Regions from separate parts of the Nonomuraea sp. NPDC005730 genome, predicted to be linked through region 1. Evidence: riboswitches for the same ligand, from Rfam matches in the RefSeq annotation. Region 1 holds a riboswitch; each other region holds the start of a gene.

Region 1 (6,894 bases):
GTAGCGGCGTTGAGGCCCTCGCCCGGGGTCAGGTTGCGCACCTTCTCCACGACGACGCCGCCCTCGAGGCCGGCGTTGACCGCGATCTGCTTGAGGGGCTCCTCAAGAGCCTTCTTCACGATCGCCGCGCCGGTGGCCTCGTCGCCGTTGAGCTCGAGCTTGTCGAACGCCTTGGCGCCGGCCTGCAGCAGCGCCACGCCACCGCCGGGGACGATGCCCTCCTCGACGGCCGCCTTGGCGTTGCGCACGGCGTCCTCGATGCGGTGCTTGCGCTCCTTGAGCTCGACCTCGGTCGCCGCACCGGCCTTGATGACCGCCACGCCACCGGCCAGCTTGGCCAGGCGCTCCTGCAGCTTCTCGCGGTCGTAGTCGGAGTCGGTGCGCTCGATCTCGGCGCGGATCTCGTTGACCCGGCCGGAGATCGCCTCGGCGTCACCGGCGCCGTCGACGATGGTGGTCTCGTCCTTGGTCACCACGACCTTGCGGGCGCGGCCGAGCAGGTCGAGGGTGGCGGTCTCGAGCTTGAGGCCGACCTCCTCGGCGATGACCTGACCGCCGGTCAGGATCGCGATGTCGCCCAGCATGGCCTTGCGGCGGTCGCCGAAGCCCGGGGCCTTGACGGCCACGGAGCGGAACAGGCCGCGGATCTTGTTGACCACCAGGGTCGCCAGGGCCTCGCCGTCGACGTCCTCGGCGATGATCAGCAGCGGCTTGCCGGACTGCACGACCTTGTCGAGCAGCGGCAGCAGGTCCTTGTTGGCCGAGACCTTGCTGTTGACGATCAGGATGTACGGGTCTTCGAGAACGGCCTCCATGCGGTCGGAGTCGGTCACGAAGTACATCGACGTCATGCCCTTGTCGAAGCGCATGCCCTCGGTGAGCTCCAGCTCGAGACCGAAGGTGTTGCTCTCCTCGACGGTGATGACGCCTTCCTTGCCGACCTTGTCCATCGCCTCGGCGATGAGCGAGCCGATCTCGGGGTCGGCGGCGGAGATGGAGGCGGTGGAAGCGATCTGCTCCTTGGTCTCCACATCCTTGGCCAGCTTGGAGAGCTCCTCGCTGACCCGCTCGACGGCGGCCTCGATGCCCTTCTTCAGGGCCATCGGGTTGGCGCCGGCGGCGACGTTGCGCAGACCTTCGCGCACCAGAGCCTGGGCGAGCACGGTGGCCGTGGTGGTGCCGTCGCCGGCGACGTCGTCAGTCTTCTTGGCGACTTCCTTGACCAGCTCGGCGCCGATCTTCTCCCACGGGTCCTCGAGCTCGATCTCCTTGGCGATGGAGACACCGTCGTTGGTGATCGTGGGAGCGCCCCACTTCTTCTCCAGCACGACGTTGCGCCCCTTGGGGCCCAAGGTCACCTTGACGGCGTCGGCGAGCTGGTTCATACCGCGCTCGAGACCGCGCCGGGCGTCCTCGTCAAACGCGATCATCTTGGCTGCCATAAGGCTAGACCTCCCAGATGCAGGGTGGCGTGTCCTGGATCGAGCCGACGCCCGCGACGGCATAGGCCTGCATCTCCGTTCGGCAGACCCCATCGTCTCGATCCGAGTTGTTGGCACTCTGCCACACAGAGTGCCAACGAACTGTTTAGCACTCTACCCTGCCGAGTGCAAGCCACGGGCACCCCACCCCAGCTCATCGGGCAGGTCATCGGGTGCGCCGGTTCGTACGGCGAGCCGCCCCAAAGGTGCGACCCGCCGTGCGAAGCCGACGGAGGAACAGTGACGAGCCGTACGGACTGCGCTGCCGCACGTCCCGCCTGGTGCATACCAGCGAGGGTGAATCAGACCGTGCGGACGGACTCCGCCTGCGGCCCCTTCTGGCCCTGCGTGATCTCGAACTCGACACGCTGTCCCTGTTCGAGAGAGCGGTACCCGTCCATCATGATCGCTGAGTAATGGACGAATACATCCTTACCACCGTCTACCGCGATGAAGCCGTAGCCCTTGTCCGCGTTGAACCACTTGACGGTGCCCTGCGCCACTTCCGACTCCTCTTACTGGGCTCGCAGATCTCGCCCATTCCTTCGCGAGACCCGTAATCGCATGACTTTTGGGAAAATCAGCCAGACGATCGCCCTCGACCATACCTGTGGCACGGGGTTTGGCAACAGAGTCAACCGACAAAACGCTAATTTCATCGAAGGCTGAGTCGTTCGAGGTTGAATTTGGTTCTAAAACAAGAAGGCGCCCACAAGGGGCGCCTTCAAGAGTGGGTGGTCCGGCGGTCAGCCGCCCGCGACGGCAGGGATGATGGAGATCTGAGCGCCTTCAGGGGCGGGAGTGTCCAGCCCCTCGACGAAACGGACATCCTCTTCGCCAACGTATACGTTGACAAAACGACGAATCTTGCCCGATTCATCCAGAATTCTCGCGCCGATCCCCGGGTAGTCGGAGTCGAGCTTGGCGAGAACGTCACGAAGAGTCGCCCCTTCGCCACTCACCTCGGCGTTACCCCCGGTGTAAGTGCGCAGAATGGTGGGAATCCGCACAGAAACGCTCATGGTTTTTGTTGCCTTTCCTGGATTGTCAGACAGTCGCGCGGAACGCGTCGAGAGAGGGCCGGATCACGGCGGTGGGCCGCGCGTCGTCGCTGATCGCGTCGAGCGTCTTGAGGCCGTCGCCGGTGTTCAGGACCACGGTCTCGGCCTCGGGGTCGAGCCTGCCCGTCTCGACGAGCTTCTTCAGCACGCCCACCGTGACGCCGCCCGCGGTCTCGGCGAAGATGCCCTCGGTGGAGGCCAGGAGCTTGATGGCGGCGACGATCTCGGGGTCGGTGACGTCCTCGACGCCCCCGCCCGTACGCCGGGCGATGTCCAGCACGTACGGCCCGTCGGCGGGGTTGCCGATGGCCAGCGACTTGGCGATCGTGTCCGGCTTGACCGGCTGGACCACGTCGTGCCCCGCCTTGTACGCCGTCGAGACCGGCGAGCACCCGGCCGCCTGGGCCCCGAACACCTTGTACGGGGTGTCCTCGACCAGCCCGAGCGTGATCAGCTCCTTGAACCCCTTGTCGATCTTCGTGAGCTGGGAGCCGGAGGCGATGGGGATGACGATCTGCTCGGGCAGCCGCCAGCCGAGCTGCTCGGCGATCTCGTACGCGAGCGTCTTGGACCCCTCGGCGTAGTAGGGCCGCAGGTTGACGTTGACGAACCCCCACTGCTCGCCCAGCGGGTCGCCGATCAGCTCGGAACAGAACCGGTTGACCTCGTCGTACGTGCCGTCGATGCCGATCAGCCGGCCGCCGAACACCCGGGCCATGGCGATCTTGGCCGCCTCGAGGTCGGCCGGGATGAACACGCACGCGTCGAGGCCGGCCCGCGCGGCGGCGGCGGTGACCGCGCCGGCGAGGTTGCCCGTGGAGGAGCAGGAGAGCGTGTGGAAACCGAAGTTCCTGGCCGCCTCGACGGCGATGGCGACCACCCGGTCCTTGAAGGAGTGGGTGGGGTTGCCCGAGTCGTCCTTCACGTGCAGGGACCGGATGCCGAGCGCCTTGCCGAGGTTGCCGGCCTTGACCAGCTTCGTCCAGCCCGGGTTCATGTTGGGCTTGCTCGCCACGTCGGCGGGGACGGGGAGCAGGGAGCGGTAGCGCCAGATGTTGGCGGGGCCGGACTCGATGTCCGCGCGGGTCACCTGGCCGAAGGAGTAGGCCGCTTCGAGCGGCCCGAAACACTCCAGGCAGGCGAAGCTGGGGCCCAGGGGGTAGCGCGTGCCGCACTCGCGGCAGGACAGAGCGACGGCAGGACCAAAGTCGAGCGACATGAAGCGAGGCCTTCCCTCATCTTCGCCCGCGGCCACCTTGACCGCGAACCGGAATTGGCACCTTGTCCCGGTCGGCCTCGCCAGGTCGCGAGCACAAGCCGGGAGGGTTGCCGGGGCTTCGCAGGGCCGGTCCCTCCACCCCTCTGGATGAGCAATATTCAGTTGTCGAAAAGGACTCTACCTTCTCAAGTGGCGGAAACAACCGCCCGTCTCACGATTTGAGAGGACACGTCTCACCGATAGTCCTCCCCGAGGACTCCCTGCACGTACTTGCGGGCCTGGTGGATGCGGGACTTGGCCGTGCCGAGCGGGATGTTGAGCTGCTCGGCCACCTCGCTGTAGTCGAGCTGGACGATGTCGCGCAGCACCAGCGCCTGGGCCAGGTCGGGCTTGTCGGCCTCCAGCGCCTCCATCGCGTCGAGCAGGTCGAGCCGCGAGCCGGCGATCACGCTGACCCGCCGCGCGTCCGGCTTCTGCATCGGCAGCTCCTCCGACGTCTGCTCGGCGGCCCTGCGCTTCAGCGAGCGGTACGTGGTGCGCGCGCAGTTGGCGGTCACGATGTGCAGCCAGGTGCTGAACCTGGCCCGCCCCTCGAACCGGCCGATGTTGCGCGCCACGGCCAGCAGAGTGTCCTGCGAGGCTTCTTCGGCGTCCTGGTGATAGGGCAGGATCCGAGCGCAGTGGCGCATCACGTCAGGCTCGATCCTGGCCAGGAGCTCGCCGAGCGCGCGATGGTCTCCGGCCGCGGCCGAGCGGGCGAGTTCCTCGGTTAGCTCATCTAGCGCCATAGCTGGGATCCTATGGGCGAAGGGAGCCCAAATGAACAGCGTTCTCGTGGCGTCCAACCGCGGGCCGGTCTCCTTCACCGTCGACGACGACGGTGAGCTGACCATGAAACGCGGTGGTGGCGGCCTCGTCTCGGGCCTGTCGGGGGTGGCCAAGGAGCACGGCGTGCTGTGGGTGTGCGCCGCGCTGTCCGACGGCGACCGCAGCGCCGTGCGCCTGGCCCCGGGGGGCCGGCTCGACCGCGGCGGCTACGACACGGGCGCCCTGCGGATGCTCGACATCCCCGCGGCCACCTTCCACCGCGCCTACAACGCCGTGGCCAACTCGACCCTCTGGTTCGTCAACCACCTGCTGTACGACATCCCCAACTCCCCCAGTTTCGGCACCAAGTTCCGGCGCGAGTGGGAGTCCTACCGCGACTACAACGGCGCGTTCGCGCTGGCGCTGGCCGAGGAGGCCGGGCACGGCGCGCGCGTGATGGTCCAGGACTACCACCTGACGCTCACCCCGGCGATGCTCCGCGCCGAGCGGCCCGACCTGCGCATCGCCCACTTCAGCCACACGCCGTGGGCGCCTCCCGAGTACTTCTCCCTGCTGCCCGACGCGGTGACCAGGGAGGTGCTCGACGGCATCCTGGGGGCCGACCACGCGGGCTTCCTCACCGCCCGGTGGGCGGCGGCGTTCATGGACTGCTGCGAGGCGCTGCTGGGCGCGCGGGTGGACCGCGCGGCCCGCACGGTCACCCACGAGGGCAGGACGACCCGCGTCGGCGTGCACAGCCTGGGCGTGGACGGCGCGGCGCTGTGGGCGCGGGCCTGCGAGCCCGACGTCGAGTCGCACATGGCCGCGCTGGCCGAGCAGGTGGCCGGCCGCCGGCTGGTCGTCCGCATCGACCGCACCGAGCTGTCCAAGAACATCGTGCGCGGGCTGCTGGCCTACCGGGAGTTCCTGGCCGCCCATCCGGAGTGGCACGGCAAGGTGGTCCACCTGGCCTTCGCCTACCCAAGCCGGCACGACCTGCCCGAATACCGCGAGTACACCGCGTCGGTGCAGCGCTGCGCGCGCGAGATCGAGGACGAGTACGCCACCGAGGACTGGGACCCGGTCATCCTCAACGTCAACGACGACTACCCGCGCTCGCTGGCCGCCTACCGGCTGGCGGACGTGCTGCTGGTCAACCCCATCCGCGACGGCATGAACCTGGTCGCCAAGGAGGGGCCGGTCCTGTCGCCGCGCTGCGCCCTGGTGCTCTCGCGCGAGGCGGGGGCGGCGGCCGAGCTGGGGCCGTACGCGCTGGTGGTCAACCCCTACGACGTGAGCGGCACGGCGGACGCGCTGCACGAGGCGCTGGTGATGCCCGAGGACGAACGCAGGCGGCGCCGCGACCGGCTGCACGAGGCGGCCACCGCGCTGCCGCCGCACAAGTGGCTGGAGTCCCAACTCGACGCCCTGCTTTAACATGAGAAGTCGGGTTCACTGCCAATGACGGAGGCTGCCGGGTGTCGACGGTCTCAGTGCCCATCAGACTCGTCCGGGACCGTCCGACCTGGCTCATCTACTTCCTGCTCGGCACGTTCGCCACGTTCGTGTACGGCCTGAGCGCCGCCCTCCCGCTCCTGCGCGCCGACCAGCGCACCACGGCCACCGTCGCCGGGCTGCACGGCACCGCCATGGCGGTCGGGACGATCGGCGCCGGGCTCGCGCTCCCCCTGCTCACCAGGCTGCTCGGCCGGCGCTCGACGTGCTGGTTCGGCCTGGCCGGGATGAACGCCGGCGTGCTGCTGGTCATGGCCACCTCCGCGCTGCCCCTGACGCTGCTCGGCTACGGCGTGGCCGGCGGCTTCGGCTCGGTCATGCTCTACGCGGCGATGGCCGAGCTCAGCGACCACCACGGGCCCGCCGGACCGGCCGCGCTCAGCGAGGCCAACGCCGTGGGCGTGCTGGTGGGGATGGTGGCGACGTTCGTGCTCAGCCAGGTGGCGCAGAGCGCGCTCGGCTGGCGGTCCGCCCTGCTGGTCACCCCGGCCGTCAGCGCCCTGCTCGCGCTGGCGCTGGGCCGCTCCTGGCCCGCGCCCCGGCGGGCCGCCGGAGGGCGGGGCGACGTGATCACCGGGGAGGCCGTCCCGGCGCGGGAGGGCGGCGGGTGGCGCTTCCATCTGGCCGGCGGCGTGCTGTTCTGCTGCGTGGCGCTGGAGTTCTCGTTCAACCTGTGGGCCGCCGACCTGTTCGCCCTCAGGACGGGCGTGACGGCGGCCGTCGCGGCGACCGGGCTGACGGCGTTCGTCAGCGGCATGGCGGCGGGCAGGTTCGCGGGCGCGCAGCTCGCGCTGCGGCTGCCGGCCACGCC
Region 2 (6,894 bases), on a different contig from region 1:
ACCACCTCGTCGGGCCGCGTCAGCTCCACCCCGAGCCGGTCGGCGGCCCACCGCCGCGATCTGTCGGAGACCCCGCTCGCGGCCACGATCCGGTGGCCCGCCTGCGCCAGCGCGGCGCCGAGCGCCGAGCCGACCTTGCCCGCGCCGAGCACGCCGACGGTCAGCCGTGCCGGGCGATCACCTGCGTCCATGACGTCTCACCCCTGTCGACCGTGATGGCACTGCCGACCAGCGTAACCGGCGGGCGGCGCCGCGCATGTCGCGGGCCGACGAACGAGATCCGGCATGTCCGCCGCTTTACCGCCCGTTGAGTTAATGACAAATGCGACAGGGGCATACGAATCGTGCACCCCCTGTCGAAAGAGATGAGGAGAGGGGTCCACGCACGACGACGAGCGCCGGGTCCTGACAACCCGACGCCCGCCTGGATGCGACCTCTTGGAGGTGCACTGACCGGTCATCCGCCGACTGACCGGCCGGGATCAGAGCCCGGACCGCGCGCGAGCGGTCCGGGCTCTCCCTGCCTCAGCGGCTGTAGACCGCGGTGTTGGGGCTCCCCTGGCAGCCGTTGATCGGCACGGCCTGGATGCCGATGTTGTTGCCGCAGACGGGCACGACGGCGGTGATGGGGAGGTGGATCGGGCTGCCGCTCAGGATGCCGTTGTTGCCGTGGGTGACGTCGTCGGCGTACGCGGGGGCCGCCAGCGCCAGCAGGGCAATGGCACCTGCCATGACCAGAGTCTTCTTCACGGGGGGCTCCTCTCAGTATGCGGCCGTGGCGGCCGCAATGCTTTGGTGGAGCGATCCGGCTCGCCGCTTACCGCGGATGGGCGAAACGCAGTCGCTCGGTGACAGTACGTAAACGTTAGCGCAATGTAGCGACCAAGTGTAGTCAATCAATGACTTAGCGTGTTGATGGCTGGAGTCATGAGATAGTCAGCGTCATGTGGCTCACCTGGCGCGCCGCGACCGAGCGCGCGCTCTACGGCGAGGAGGGTTTCTACCTCCGCGAACGCCCCTCGGGCCACTTCCGCACCTCGGTCGGGGCCTCGTCCGTGTTCGCCGAGGCGGTCCTGGCCCTGCTGGCGGAGGTCGACTCCGACCTCGGCCGCCCCGAGTGGCTCGACCTGGTCGACATCGGCTCCGGTGAGGGCATGCTGGTCCGCCGCGTCCTCGACATGGCCGAGCCCGCTCTGCGCGACCGGCTCCGGGTCACGTGCGTCGACCTGTCACCCAGGCCCCCGGGGCTGCCCGACGAGGTCGAGTGGCGCCGCTGCCTGCCGTCCAGCATCGCCGGCCTGGCCGTCGCCAACGAGTGGCTCGACAACATCCCGCTCGACGTGGCCGAGCAGACCTCCGGCGGCCCGCGTCTGGTCATGGTCAACACCCGGACCGGGGAGGAGCGTCTCGGCGGCCCGCTGCGGCCCGCCGACCGCGAATGGCTCGACCGCTGGTGGCCGCTGCCGCACGTGGGCACCCGCGCCGAGATCGGCCGTCCCCGTGACGACGCCTGGGCCTCCGTTCTGGTACGCCTCGCCCGCGGCCGGGCGATAGCCGTGGATTATGCACACCCTGTGGATAACCGACCGCTCTGTGGCACGCTGACCGGTTACCGCGACGGCGCGGTCGTCGCCCCCGTCCCCGACGGGACCTGCGACATCACCGCCCACGTCGCCCTCGACGCATGCGCCGAGGCCGGGCGGCGGGCCGGCGCGATATCCACAACCTTGTCCACACAGCGTGACATGTTGCGGGCGCTGGGCCTCACCGGCGCCCGGCCGCCGGTCGACCTCGCCCGCACCGATCCGCGCGCCTACGTGCGCGCGTTGTCGAGGGCGTCGGAGGAGGCCGAGCTGATCGATCCGGCCGGGCTCGGCGGGTTCGGCTGGCTCAGCCAGAGCCGGTGACGTCGAGGTCGAGCGAGCGCAGGCCGCGGATGACGAAGCCCGGCTTGTAGACCGGCTCCGCCCGCAGCTCCATCGTCCCGACCCGGTCCAGCAGCGCGGTGAACGACTCCGTCAGCTCGATCCTGGCCAGCGGCGCGCCCAGGCAGAAGTGGATGCCGGCGCCGAAGGAGATGTGCGGGTTGTCCGGACGGCCCAGGTCGAGCCGGTCCGGGTCCTCGAACACCTCGGGGTCCCTGTTGGCCGAGCCGAACAGGCAGGCGACCTCCGAGCCGCGCGGGATCCGCACGCCGTGCACATCGATGTCCTCCAGCACCCAGCGCTCGAAGAGCTGCAGCGGGGTGTCGTAGCGCAGCAGCTCCTCGATGGCGGTCGGCAGCAGCGAACGGTCGGCGCGCAGCCGGGCCAGCTCGCCGGGGTTCTTCAGCAGGGCCCGCCAGCCGTTGCCGGTGACGTTGACCGTGGCCTCGTGGCCCGCGTTGAGCAGCAGCACGCAGGTGCCGGCCAGCTCGTCGAGGGTCAGCTCGGGGATCGCGGCCAGGGCGCTGACCAGGTCCTCGCCGGGGTTCGCGAGCCGGTCGCGGGCCAGGTCCTTGAGGTAGGACTCGAACTCCTCGGCCGCGCGCACCGCCTGGTGCTGGGTCTCCAGGCTGGGGTTGAGCTCGTACATGCCGCACATGTCGGCCGACCACGGGCGCAGCAGGTGGCGGTCCTGCTCGGGGACGCCGAGCATCTCGGCGATGACCGTGACCGGCAGCGGCTCGGCGACCTCGGCGATCAGGTCGCCGCCGCCCTTCTCGACGTAGGCGTCGATCAGGCTCTCGGCGATGGCCCGGACGCGCGGGCGCAGCGACTCGACCATGCGCGGCGTGAACGCCTTGGACACCAGCCGGCGCAGCCTCGTGTGGTCCGGCGGCTCGACCTCCAGCATGCCGTTCCTGCTGACCCGCCAGAAGGGCTCCTGGAACTCCGGCTGGGGCTGCCGGCCGAACTCCTCGTGCGTGGCGACGTGGGTGTAGTCGCGGCCCAGCCGCCGGTCCCGGAGCAGCGCGTTCACGTCCGCGTGCCGGGAGATCAGCCACTGGTTGGACGGCTCGAAGTAGCGGACGGGCGCCTCGCGCCTCAGCTCGTCGTACGCCGGATAGGGGTCGACGACGAAATCCGGATTCCAGGGATCAAAGCGCACTATTTCATCTTATGAGACGGGTTGACCTGCCGAGCTTGCGAATCATGCCCGGGTGTCGGTTATAGTGCCGTCGTAGGTCATGAGTGCCAGCGACAAGCCCCGGCTAGCTGGCCGGCAACCCTCGCGTCCGCGGCGGGGTGCCCCGGGTGAAGACCTGGTCCGTCACGAGGTGTGGCGGGCAAGCGCGGGCTCCATGGCTGCTTCCAGGGGTCCGACCGACCCGTGAGGAGCTGTGCCGTGTCCACTCTGACGATCTTCACCTCTGTTCCCGCCCAGGCCGCCGCCGAGGCCACCGCCCCTGCCGCCGCCTACGGACGGTTGATCCCCGCCGTGCTCGGCGCCGACCTCGAAGTGCCGGTCAAGGGCGGCCGGCTGGTGAGCTACGCCAACCTCGACTACGCGGCCAGCGCCCCCTGTCTCGAGCCGGTCAGCGCCGCCGTCGCCGCCGCGCTCCCGGCCTACTCCAGCGTCCACCGCGGCGCGGGCTACGCCTCCCAGCTCACCACCGCCCGCTACGAGCAGGCCCGGCACACGGTCCGGGCCTTCGTCGGCGCCCGCCCGGACGACTCCGTCATCTTCACCCGCAACACCACCGACGCCACCAACCTGCTGGCCGGCTGCCTGCCCGAGGGCACGACCGTCGTCGTCTTCGACTCCGAGCACCACGCCTCGCTGCTGCCCTGGGAGCGGTCCGTACGCCTGGCGCCGCCCGCCTTCCCCGGCGAGGCCGTCCGCGCCGCCGACGAGGCGCTGGCCGGGATCGAGGGCCCCAAGCTGCTCGTGGTCACCGCCGCCTCCAACGTCACCGGCGAGCTGTGGCCCATCGCCGCCCTCGCCCACATCGCCCACCGGCACGGCGCCCGGATCCTGGTGGACGCCGCCCAGCTCGTCCCGCACCGCAGGCTCAACCTGACCGCGCTCGACCTGGACTACGTGGCCTTCTCCGGCCACAAGCTGTACGCGCCCTTCGGCGCCGGCGTGCTGGTCGGACGCCGTGACTGGCTGGCGGCGGGCGAGCCGTACCTGAAGGGCGGCGGCGCGGTGCGCTCGGTGGGCGAGACCACCGAGTGGCACGACGACCCCGAGCCCCGCCACGAGGCCGGCACCCCCAACGTGCTCGGCGCCATCGCCCTGGCCGCCGCCTGCGACGCGCTCACCGCCACGGGGTGGACGGAGCTGGTGCGCGAGGAGGAGCGCCTGATCGCCCGGCTGCGTACCGGTCTGGCCTCGATCGCGGGGGTGCGCGAGCTGTCGTTGTGGGGCGCGGACCACCCGCGGGTGGGGATCGTGTCGTTCGTCGTGGACGGCTACTCGGCCCGGGAGGTGGCCGAGGCGCTGTCCGGCGAGTACGGCATCGGCGTGCGTGACGGGAAGTTCTGCGCGCACCCGTTCGTCCGGCACCTGCTGGGCACCTCCGATGGAGGTTGCGAGGACGGCACCGCCTCGGCGGTCCGCGCCTCCATCGGCATCGGCAGCACGCAGGAGCACGTCGACCGCCTGATCGAGGCCCTGCGCGACCTGGTCAGCCGCTGAGCTCAGCGGTTGGGCGGCTTCTGCTGGTGCGGCTCGTCGGACACCAGGGCGTCGATGTCCCTCATGTCCTCGTCGTTGAGATGCCCGGGACGCGGCGCGTTGGGCTGCCTCGGCACGTTGGGCTGCTCGGCCTCGCCCTCGGGCCGGGCCGGCGTCGTCGGGCCGCCCTCTGGCCTGACCTGCGTGGCCGGTCCCTCGGTGACGACCGTCGTCGGCTCGGCGCGGCGGGCCGGCCGGTGCGCGGCGAGGTCGTCCTCGGCGATCTGGCGTTCCCTGCGGCGGCGGTACGTCGAATGGAAGATGCCGTCGAGGCCGATGCGGCCGCCGCCCAGCGCGGCGAGCATCAAGGACAGCGCACCGAGCGCGCCCGGCAGCTCCCATCCCCCGGTCTGCGCCAACACCCCGTGTCCGGCGTGCACGAAGACGATCGCGCCGATCATGTCGATGAGCAGCAGCAACGCCACCGGCCGGACCAGCAGGCCGAGGATCAGCAGCGCGCCGCCGACCAGCTCCACGATGGCGGCGAAGCCGGCCGACAACTCGGGCATGGGCACGCCCATCTCCCGGAACTGCCCCGCCGCGGCACCGAGCCCGCCCTGCCACTTCTGCCAGCCGTGCGCCACGAAGATCACCCCGAGTACCACCCGGGAGATCAGGGCCGCCACATCAAACAGGACTCTCTTCACAGTGCTTTCTCCCCCCGTTCCCGGTATTGATCCCCATGTCTGGCTTCGGGATGCGTTGCCATACGATTCCTTGACCATCCCCCACGCTGGATCACCCCGTGGGACGGTGGCAGCATGGGCCCTATGACGGAACGCGTGGTCGGGATCGGCGCCGGCGCGAAGGAGCTGGCGACCGAGGACATGATCCTCAACATCGGCCCCCAGCATCCCTCCACGCACGGCGTGCTCAGGCTCCGGCTCACCCTCGACGGCGAGCGCATCGAGACGGCCGAGCCGATCATCGGCTACATGCACAGGGGCGCGGAGAAACTGTTCGAGGTCCGCGACTACCGCCAGATCATCATGCTCGCCAACCGGCACGACTGGCTGTCGGGGTTCGCCAACGAACTGGGCGTCGTGCTGGCCGCCGAACGGCTGCTCGGCATGGAGACGCCGGTCAGGGCCGTGTGGGCGCGTACGCTGCTGGCCGAGCTCAACCGGGTGCTCAACCACCTGATGTTCCTCGGCTCCTACCCCCTCGAACTGGGCGCGATCACCCCCGTCTTCTACGCCTTCAACGAGCGCGAACGCATCCAGGCCGTCATGGAGGAGATCTCCGGCGGGCGCATGCACTACATGTTCAACCGGGTCGGCGGCCTCAAGGAGGACCTGCCGCTCGGCTGGCTCGACCGGGTCGCCGAGGCCGTCGCCGAGACCCGCCGCCGGGTGCCCGACATCGAGGGCCTCATCCTGAACAACGAGATCTTCCTGGCCCGCACCAAGGGCGTCGGCGTGCTGTCCCGCGAGCAGATCCTCCAGTACGGCGTCAGCGGGCCCATCGCGCGCGCCTCCGGCGTGGACCTCGACCTGCGGCGCGACGACCCGTACCTGGCCTACGGGGAGCTGCCGGTCACGGTCGTCACCCGGCGCGACGGCGACTGCCATGCCCGGTTCGAGGTGTTGTTCGAGCAGCTCAAGGTCTCGCTCGACCTGGCCGACGCGTGCGTCGCCCGGCTGCGTGAGCTGCCTCCCGGGCCGGTCAACCAGCGCCTGCCGAAGGTGCTCAAGGTGCCCGAGGGCCACACGTACGCGTGGACCGAGAACCCGCTCGGCATCAACGGCTACTACCTGGTCTCCAAGGGCGACAAGACGCCGTGGCGGCTCAAGCTGCGCTCGGCGTCGTTCGGCAACGTCCAGGCGCTGCGCGAGCTGCTGCCCGGGAACCTGGTGGCCGACATGATCGCCATTCTGGGCTCGATGTTCTTCGTCGTGGGTGACATCGACAAGTGAGCACTCCCGAACGCGACAAGTACGTCGACTGGCTGCGCGCCCTCAGCCTCATCGTCGTGGTGGTCTGGCACTGGGCGTTCACGATCCTGGAGTGGAAGCCCAGCGGGCCCGAGCCCACCAGCCCGCTCGGCTTCACCTCCGGGTTGTGGATCCTGACCTGGCTGCTCCAGGTGCTGCCGCTGTTCTTCTACGTCGGCGGCCACGTGCACCTGCTGTCCTGGAACCGGGCCCAGGCGCGCGGCGTCGGCATCGGGTCGTTCGTCTGGCGGCGCATCCGCGCGCTGTCCCTGCCCGCGCTGTTCCTGTGCGGCGTGTG
Region 3 (6,894 bases), on a different contig from region 1:
CGAGCTGCTCGAACCCGAGCCGCAGGAGCAGACGTACGACTTCGGCGCCCAATCCCTGACGCCACCGGTCCGAGCGCAGCGCGAACCCGATCTGGGCACTGTTCTGCAGTGGGTGGCCGAAGTCGATCGAGATGCGCGCGAACGCCACCAGCTCGCCGTCCGGCAGCACCGCGGCGAGGCAGTAGTCCATCCGCGGGTCGTTCCGGGCCGTCTCGATCACGCCGGCTACGGTGCTCTCGACCTGCTCACGGTCGCGGGGCCCGAAGCTCATGTGCTCGGTGACCTGCGGATCGCCGTAGACGGCCAGAAGCCCGTCAACGTCTGTCGGGGCGAACTCCCGCAGGGCCAGCCTCGGGGAGGCGATCGTGACCGGGTACATGGACGCCGACCTTACTGGCCCGGACGGCCTGTCCGTGCGGGCCACAAGCCTGAAGCCGACCCGCCGCCGGCCGTCCACCGCGACGCGGTCACCCTCGCCGACATCTACCTGGTGGGAGATGCCGAGCCCACGCCCGCCCACACCTGAGCCGTCAGTGCGGCATGTCCAGACCGGCGCTCTCGGCCGCGACCATCGCCGCGGTGACGAACTGCTCGTACGTTCCCATACCGTTCTTCAGGCCGAAGAGGTCGGTCTGCCGGTACTCCACGACCACGTGCGACGCCTTGTACGGCGTCGTCTTCTGGCCCATGGAGTACGTGAACCATTCCGCCGGTCGCCCGGGGAAGCCCTCGTGCGCGGGGTAGCCGCGAGGCGGGGACATCGCATCGTAGGCGATGCCGCGCGGGCCGTCGCCGCTCATGTGGAGGGCCAGCGTCTCGTTGCCCTGGCCGGGGTCGCCGGCCTGGATCGACCGCAGCCACCAGAAGAGGCTGAGCTGGTTGTCATACGTCTGCCGCCCGCCCAGACCGTACGGCCGGGGGCACACCCGGGAATCCTTGTCCCCGTCGGACAGGGCGTTGACCATGGCGTCGAAGGCGGACCGTTCCACTTCCGTCAGCGCGTTCATGTAGACCGAGCGCAGGTTGGTCCGCGGCAGCAGCGCGAAGCCCGCCTTCGGCCCGTCGCCGGAGGTGAGGTTCTGATGGGCGAAGACCCACAGCATGTACTGGATCAGCGTGACGAACCCGATGAGGTTGGCCGTCTGGTGGCGCCCCTTCAGCCACGTGCCCACCCGGTCACTCGGATCGAAGCCGAGCATCCCCAGCCGGTCGGGCAGCTCCGCCAGCGGCACGTCCAGGGTGGCCTGAGCCGTGCCGTGGACGAGGTCCCTGCCGGCGGTCAAGGCCAGTACGTCGCCCTTGGCGTAGACGGTCGTCATCACCGGGTTGCCGGCGAGGTTGAAGTCGCACCTCTTGATGGGCGCCGCCAGGGACACGGTGATGATGTTGCCCACGTTGGTGTTCGGCACGAAGCGCAGGCCATCGGTCGGCTGGACGTCGTCGTGGGTCCTCAGGTGCCCCTGGGCCACGCGCACGGCCTGCATCTTGACGCTCGTCCGGATCCTGCTCGACCGCCTGGAGCCGGTCGTCGCGTCGCCCTCCTGCTCGTCGGTCCGCAGGAACGTGTCAGGAAGCTTGGTGGTGTCGGGCGAACGGCCCGTCAGCAGGGTCAGCAGCTCGCCGATGAAGACGAGCTGACGGCGCAGGGCCGCCCACGTCGTCACCGATTCGGTGATGATCTCGACGTCGCCGCCGTCGGACTCGATGATCACCCCGGGGTCCTGCCAGAAGCAGACCCGTCCCTTGGACGGCAGGGCCTCCTCGGCCTGCCAGCCGTTCGTGGAATCTGCCAGAAACTTCAGCTCGTTACGCTGGAACTGCCATTCGAGCCCGATCCTGGGCATGGGCGCCTCCTGGGGATGTGTGTGGCCTCCCCTCCCGAGCGGGTCCGGCGCGCCTCAGATACCGGCGGCCCGCGCCCGGCTGGGCGCTGCCAAGCCGGGAGTTCGCCTCGGCGCTCGAATCCCGGCTCGGCCAATTACAGGTCCTAACGGTGATTAATCCCGATTCTTCCGCCTATTTACCTCGATATTGACCTCTTGTAGTTCATCAACTCAAATGCAGGTGACCCCATTCATCGCCCGCCAGCGCAAAAGGAGCGCCCGCATGAGAAGCAATACCGTGTTAGCCCTGGTCACGAGTGCCGTCTGTGTGCTCGTGGCCGCTTCGGTCCCCGGCTCGGCGAACGCCTCCAAAGGCGATCCCGCCGACCTCCTGGTGAAGGCCAGGCCCGCACCGCTCCGCAGTTCACCCGAGGACGCGTACGTCCGGCAGAGCCCGATCGAAGGAAAGGGTGGCCTTCGCTACACGCCCTACAGCCGCACGTACGCGGGGCTGCCCGTCTACGGCGGCGACTTCGTCGTGGTCAGCGCCGCCTCCGGCGAGGTCCTGAGCACCTCCGTCTCCCAGGACAGCCCCCTGGACGTGGCCACCACGCCCAGGCTCAGCGCGGCCGAAGCGGCCCGGGTGGCCGGGAGCCAGCTGCCCGCGGTCTCCTCGATCGCCACACCCCGGCTGGTCGTCATGGCGCAAGGACGCGGCCGGCTGGCCTACGAGGTGCTCGTCCACGGCGCGATCAGAGGCAGGGAGAGCAAGCTGCACGTCTTCGTCGACGCGCTGACCGGCGCGGTCGTCCTGAAGTCCGACGAGGTCAAGGAGGGGGTGGGCAACAGCTACTACAACGGCAACCCGGTCACCATCGGCACCATGGGGACCGGCGCGTCCTTCGCCATGATCGACCCGGTACGGCGGAACGTGCGCTGCGGCGGCCAGAACGGCTCCGCCTACACCGGGCCCGACGACAACTGGGGCAACGGCACCGGCACCAACTTCGAAACCGCCTGCGTCGACGTGCTCTACGCGATCGACACCGAGTGGGACATGCTCAAGGCGTGGCTGGCACGCTCCGGCTTCAACGGCGTCGGCGACGGCTACCCCGCCCGCGTCGGCCTGAACGCCGTCAACGCCTACTGGAACGGCAACTACGCCGTCTTCGGCCACACCTCCGACAACCGCCGCCAGCTCACCGCGATGGACGTCGTGGCGCACGAGTACGGCCACGCCGTCTTCGCCACCACGCCCGGCATCGACCTCGGCGACAACGAGAAGGCCATACTCAACGAGTCCACCGGCGACATCTTCGGCGCGCTGACCGAGCAGTACGCCAACCAGCCCGCCACCCTCGACCCGCCCGACTACACGGTCGGCGAGGAGGTCAACGTCGACGGAACCGGCCCGATCCGCTACATGTACAAGCCGTCGCTGATCCCCGGCCACCCCGACTGCTTCAGCAGCGCGGTGCCGTCAATGCCGCCCGATGTCGGGGCCGGGGTCCAGAACCACTGGTTCTACCTGCTGGCCGAGGGCAGCAACCCGACCAACGGTCAGCCGCCCAGCCCGACCTGCGACTCCTCCTCCATCGTCGGGCTCGGTGCGCGCAAGGCGGGCCAGATCTACATGGGCACGCTGCTGCGCAAGACCACTTCCTGGCCGCACACCATGGCCCGCCGCGCCTCGCTGCAGGCGGCCCTGGATATGTTCCCCGGGTCGTGCCTGGAGTACAACACGGTCAAGGCCGCGTGGAACGCCGTCCGCGTGCCCGTCCGCGCCGGGGAGCCGTACACGTGCGACTTCTCGGTCGCGGTCGACCCCACCGCGGCGGCCGTGCAGCCCGGCCAGACCGTGAGCGTCACCGTCGGCAGCGCCGTCGTCTCGGGCGGCCCGCAGCAGATCTCGCTGTACGCCAGGGGGCTTCCGGCGGGCATGACGGCCTCCTTCAGCCCGGCGAGCATCACCACCGGCGCCACCTCCACGCTGACCGTCACGGTCGGCGCGAGCACCGCGTCCGGCACCTACCCGATCACGGTGCTGGCCGACGGCGTCGCCCTCGACCACACGGCCACCCTCACCCTTACCGTGGTTCCATGAGCCGATGACGCCGCCGCGAGGGTTTCAGCCACGTTCCGGCCCGGCGCGCCGGAAGTATGTGCCGGGCTCATTTTCAAGGCCGTTGAAAGGGCCGATGCCTAACGTTCTGCGCGGGCCGTCATCTACCGCAAGGAGCGACATGAGGTTCATCGCAGCAACCGCCGCCACGATGGTGCTCGCCTCCTCCCCGGCCGCGGCCGAACCCGAGAGAAGCGACCGGGAGATCCCCCTCGCGTCCATCGAGTACACGACCGGTCTCACCGTGACCTTCTCCGACAGTCAGCCCTCCGACGAAGTGGGGATGTCCCAGCTCGGGATCATCGGCCGCGCGCCGCTCATCGACTGGGACCGGAGCAACAGCTACCTGCAGACCTACCTGGAGATCACCCCGCCCGACGTGCCGGTGCCCCAGCGGCTCGTCGACGACCACGGCGCCGACCTGCCCGCCGAACTGCGGGGACGGCGGATCACCAGCGAGCCGGTCACCGTACGCGGCCTGACCGCTCCGGCCGGCGCCGTGCTCTCCGGCTCATGCACCGCCGAACACTTCGGCTGGCACCTGTGGCACGAGAACGGCCAGGCCGGCCTGGCGCCCAAGTCGTTCACCACCCCCGACTTCGGCGGCTTCAAGGAGCGTCGCGCGGAGAGCTTCATCTTCAACTGCCTGCCGGCGGGTTCGCCGAGCTACCTGTGGGCCCGGCACCGCCTGTACTACTGGAACGGCACCAGCTGGTGGAAGCAGGCGGACAGGAAGGTCGGCCCCGGTCTCCAGGCGGAAGAGGTCAAGGGCAAGATCAAGCTGCACCGCAGGGTCAGCTATGACGACGGCTGGGGCTCCAGCCCCAACTGCCTCAGCGGGGCCTGCAAGTACACCCGTGAGGGACGTTTCACCAGCTGACGGCTGACAGGTCCCCGACCAGAAATCCCCAGCCGGGCTGTGTCCGGCTGGGGTTTCCGCGCTGCCGCCGTCGCCCTCCTGTGTTGACGAGGTCGTCGGTCGTTGGGGAGGATCGGCCTCAGGTGATCATCCAGAGGATCCGAGGGACCTGGCCCTGTGACGGTCCGGCAACCTGCCCGGTCCGGGCAAGGTGCCAACGCCAGGCACGATGAGGAAGGTCTGATGAGCGTTCAGCTCGATGTTCCCGTGCTCGCCGGTTCCTTGGTGCGGCTGGAGCCGCCGACGATGGAGCACGCGGTCGACCTGGCCGCGGCGGCCGAGGAGGACCGGGTGTCCTACGGATTCACGCTGGTTCCCAGCGGGAGGCAGATGCGGGCCTACGTGGCGACGCAGTTGGCCAGGCGTGGGCTGACGCCGTTCGCGCAGATCCGGGTGCGTGACGGGAAGGCCGTGGGGTGCACCGGATTCCGGGACCCGCGGCCATGGCCGGATCGGCCGGCCCTGCGCGCGATCGAGATCGGCTTCACCTGGCTCGCTCCGGGACTCGGCGATGTTCGCGGTGGTCGCATCCGAATGGCCGGCCGTCCGGCGAACCCTCACAACCCGCCTGGCCTCAGCGAGCGCTCGATGAAGACCGGCAGACGGTAGCCAAGGGCCCCTCGCCGGGCAGGGGCGCCTGGCCCAGGAACGCCGAGGTGGTGGCCACGAACCGGTCGGCGTCGTCGAGCCACGGAAAGTGCCCTGCCCCGGCCTGTACGACGAGCTCGGCGTGCGGGAACAGCGCGACGAGCTCGGTCACCGCGGCGGGAGGGGAGTTCAGGTCCACCTCGCCCGCGAGCAGCAGCACCGGCGAGGTGAAGCGGGTGAGCGCGGCACGGGTGGCATCGGGGGCGAAGGCGCCGTCGGAGCCGAACACGGCTGCCGCCTCGTTGTTCCGCTGCTCGTCCTCGGCGGCCTTGTGCGCCTGGGCCGTCTCGTCCCAACGGCCGTACCAGAACGGCGCGATGGCCTGGAAGTCGTCACGGGTGGCCTGCCCTGACATGACCTTCTCCAGGGCCGCGAACGCCCCCGGGAACCAGGGCTCGCCCTCGCGCGACCGGGCGGTCCCCCGCCGGACCTCTTCGGTGATCCCGATGCCGACGGCGGCGACACTCGGAGCGACCAGGACGAGCCTTCTGACGCGTTCCGGATGGCGGGCCGCATAGAGCACGGCCAGATTCGTGCCCCCGGAATGGGAGAGCAGGTCCATCCGGTCGAGCTCAAGGTGCTCGCGCAGGGCCTCGACGTCATCGACAAGGCGGTCGCAACGGTACGAGGCGGTGTCCGGCGGCACGGCGGACCGGCCGGTGCCCCGCAGGTCCGCCATGATCAGCTGCCGGTGCGCCGAGAGGCCCCCGAGGTCGCCGAGGTAGGCGGAAGCCTGCATCGGCCCGCCGGGCAGGCAGACCACAGGGGGACCGTCGCCGAACACGTGGTAGGCGAGCTCGATGCCGTCGTAGGAGGTGAAGAAGTCCATGCCCGCCAGCCTGCGGGGAGACGCCGCGCCTCGGCTATCGTTTAGCCACACCTACATGATGAGGGCGGATGGCGGTCGAGATCAGGTTCACCGCGGCGTCGGTCGCGAAGGTGCGATTCGCCGTCTCACCGCTGGGCGAGACGGTGCTGGCGCTGCGGATCCTGTTCGGTACGGGCGGTCATGCCGTCCACCGGTCCTGGGTGCGCCAGGCGCGCCCGCTGCTGGCGCGCGAGAGCGAGCTGCCGCTGCTGCGCGCGCTGATCGCCGGGCCGCTGCCGTCGTTCCTGTTCCCGGCACCGGCTCAGCGCCTGCCTGCCATCGCGACGGAGCTGGACCTGGTACGCGCCACGCAGGAGGACTTCTTCCGGCACGAGTACGGCGCGGTCCTGGGCATGCCGGCCGAGGACGCCCCCGAGCCCGCGACGGTACTGCCACGGCTGGCCGAGGCGCTGCATCGCTGCCACGAACTGCTGATCGCGCCACAGTGGGGCCGGATGTGCGCCGTGCTGGAGGCCGACATCGGCCGGCGCGCGCTGACCCTGGTGGAGGGCGG

The links. A riboswitch is a leader RNA that binds a small molecule or an ion and turns the genes downstream of it on or off. The one in region 1 is predicted to bind S-adenosylmethionine.
Region 2: it holds a riboswitch for S-adenosylmethionine, as region 1 does, so the genes downstream of both, ABZ444_RS29530 (aminotransferase class V-fold PLP-dependent enzyme) here and thrC (threonine synthase) in region 1, are expected to answer to the same signal.
Region 3: it holds a riboswitch for S-adenosylmethionine, as region 1 does, so the genes downstream of both, ABZ444_RS18565 (GNAT family N-acetyltransferase) here and thrC (threonine synthase) in region 1, are expected to answer to the same signal.

What each region holds. Positions count from the first base shown of each region.
Region 1 covers NZ_JBEXYK010000018.1:30,986-37,879, reverse strand. Annotated here, with positions in the region: gene groL (chaperonin GroEL) at 1-1,442, opposite strand, end outside; gene ABZ444_RS22235 (cold-shock protein) at 1,784-1,984, opposite strand; gene ABZ444_RS22230 (MoaD/ThiS family protein) at 2,228-2,503, opposite strand; gene thrC (threonine synthase) at 2,529-3,761, opposite strand; SAM riboswitch class I at 3,775-3,915, opposite strand; gene ABZ444_RS22220 (RNA polymerase sigma factor) at 3,995-4,549, opposite strand; gene ABZ444_RS22215 (trehalose-6-phosphate synthase) at 4,581-6,005, shown strand; gene ABZ444_RS22210 (hypothetical protein) at 6,047-6,894, shown strand, end outside.
Region 2 covers NZ_JBEXYK010000031.1:21,401-28,294, reverse strand. Annotated here, with positions in the region: gene ABZ444_RS29550 (DUF2520 domain-containing protein) at 1-191, opposite strand, end outside; gene ABZ444_RS29545 (chaplin family protein) at 526-750, opposite strand; gene ABZ444_RS29540 (SAM-dependent methyltransferase) at 945-1,907, shown strand; gene ABZ444_RS29535 (cytochrome P450) at 1,891-3,090, opposite strand; SAM riboswitch class IV at 3,166-3,281, shown strand; gene ABZ444_RS29530 (aminotransferase class V-fold PLP-dependent enzyme) at 3,328-4,623, shown strand; gene ABZ444_RS29525 (DoxX family protein) at 4,626-5,309, opposite strand; gene ABZ444_RS29520 (NADH-quinone oxidoreductase subunit D) at 5,433-6,578, shown strand; gene ABZ444_RS29515 (acyltransferase) at 6,575-6,894, shown strand, end outside.
Region 3 covers NZ_JBEXYK010000013.1:99,161-106,054, reverse strand. Annotated here, with positions in the region: gene ABZ444_RS18585 (GNAT family protein) at 1-379, opposite strand, end outside; gene ABZ444_RS18580 (hypothetical protein) at 531-1,844, opposite strand; gene ABZ444_RS18575 (M4 family metallopeptidase) at 2,107-3,927, shown strand; gene ABZ444_RS18570 (hypothetical protein) at 4,067-4,825, shown strand; SAM riboswitch class I at 4,949-5,040, shown strand; gene ABZ444_RS18565 (GNAT family N-acetyltransferase) at 5,048-5,473, shown strand; gene ABZ444_RS18560 (alpha/beta hydrolase) at 5,439-6,341, opposite strand; gene ABZ444_RS18555 (DUF5937 family protein) at 6,410-6,894, shown strand, end outside.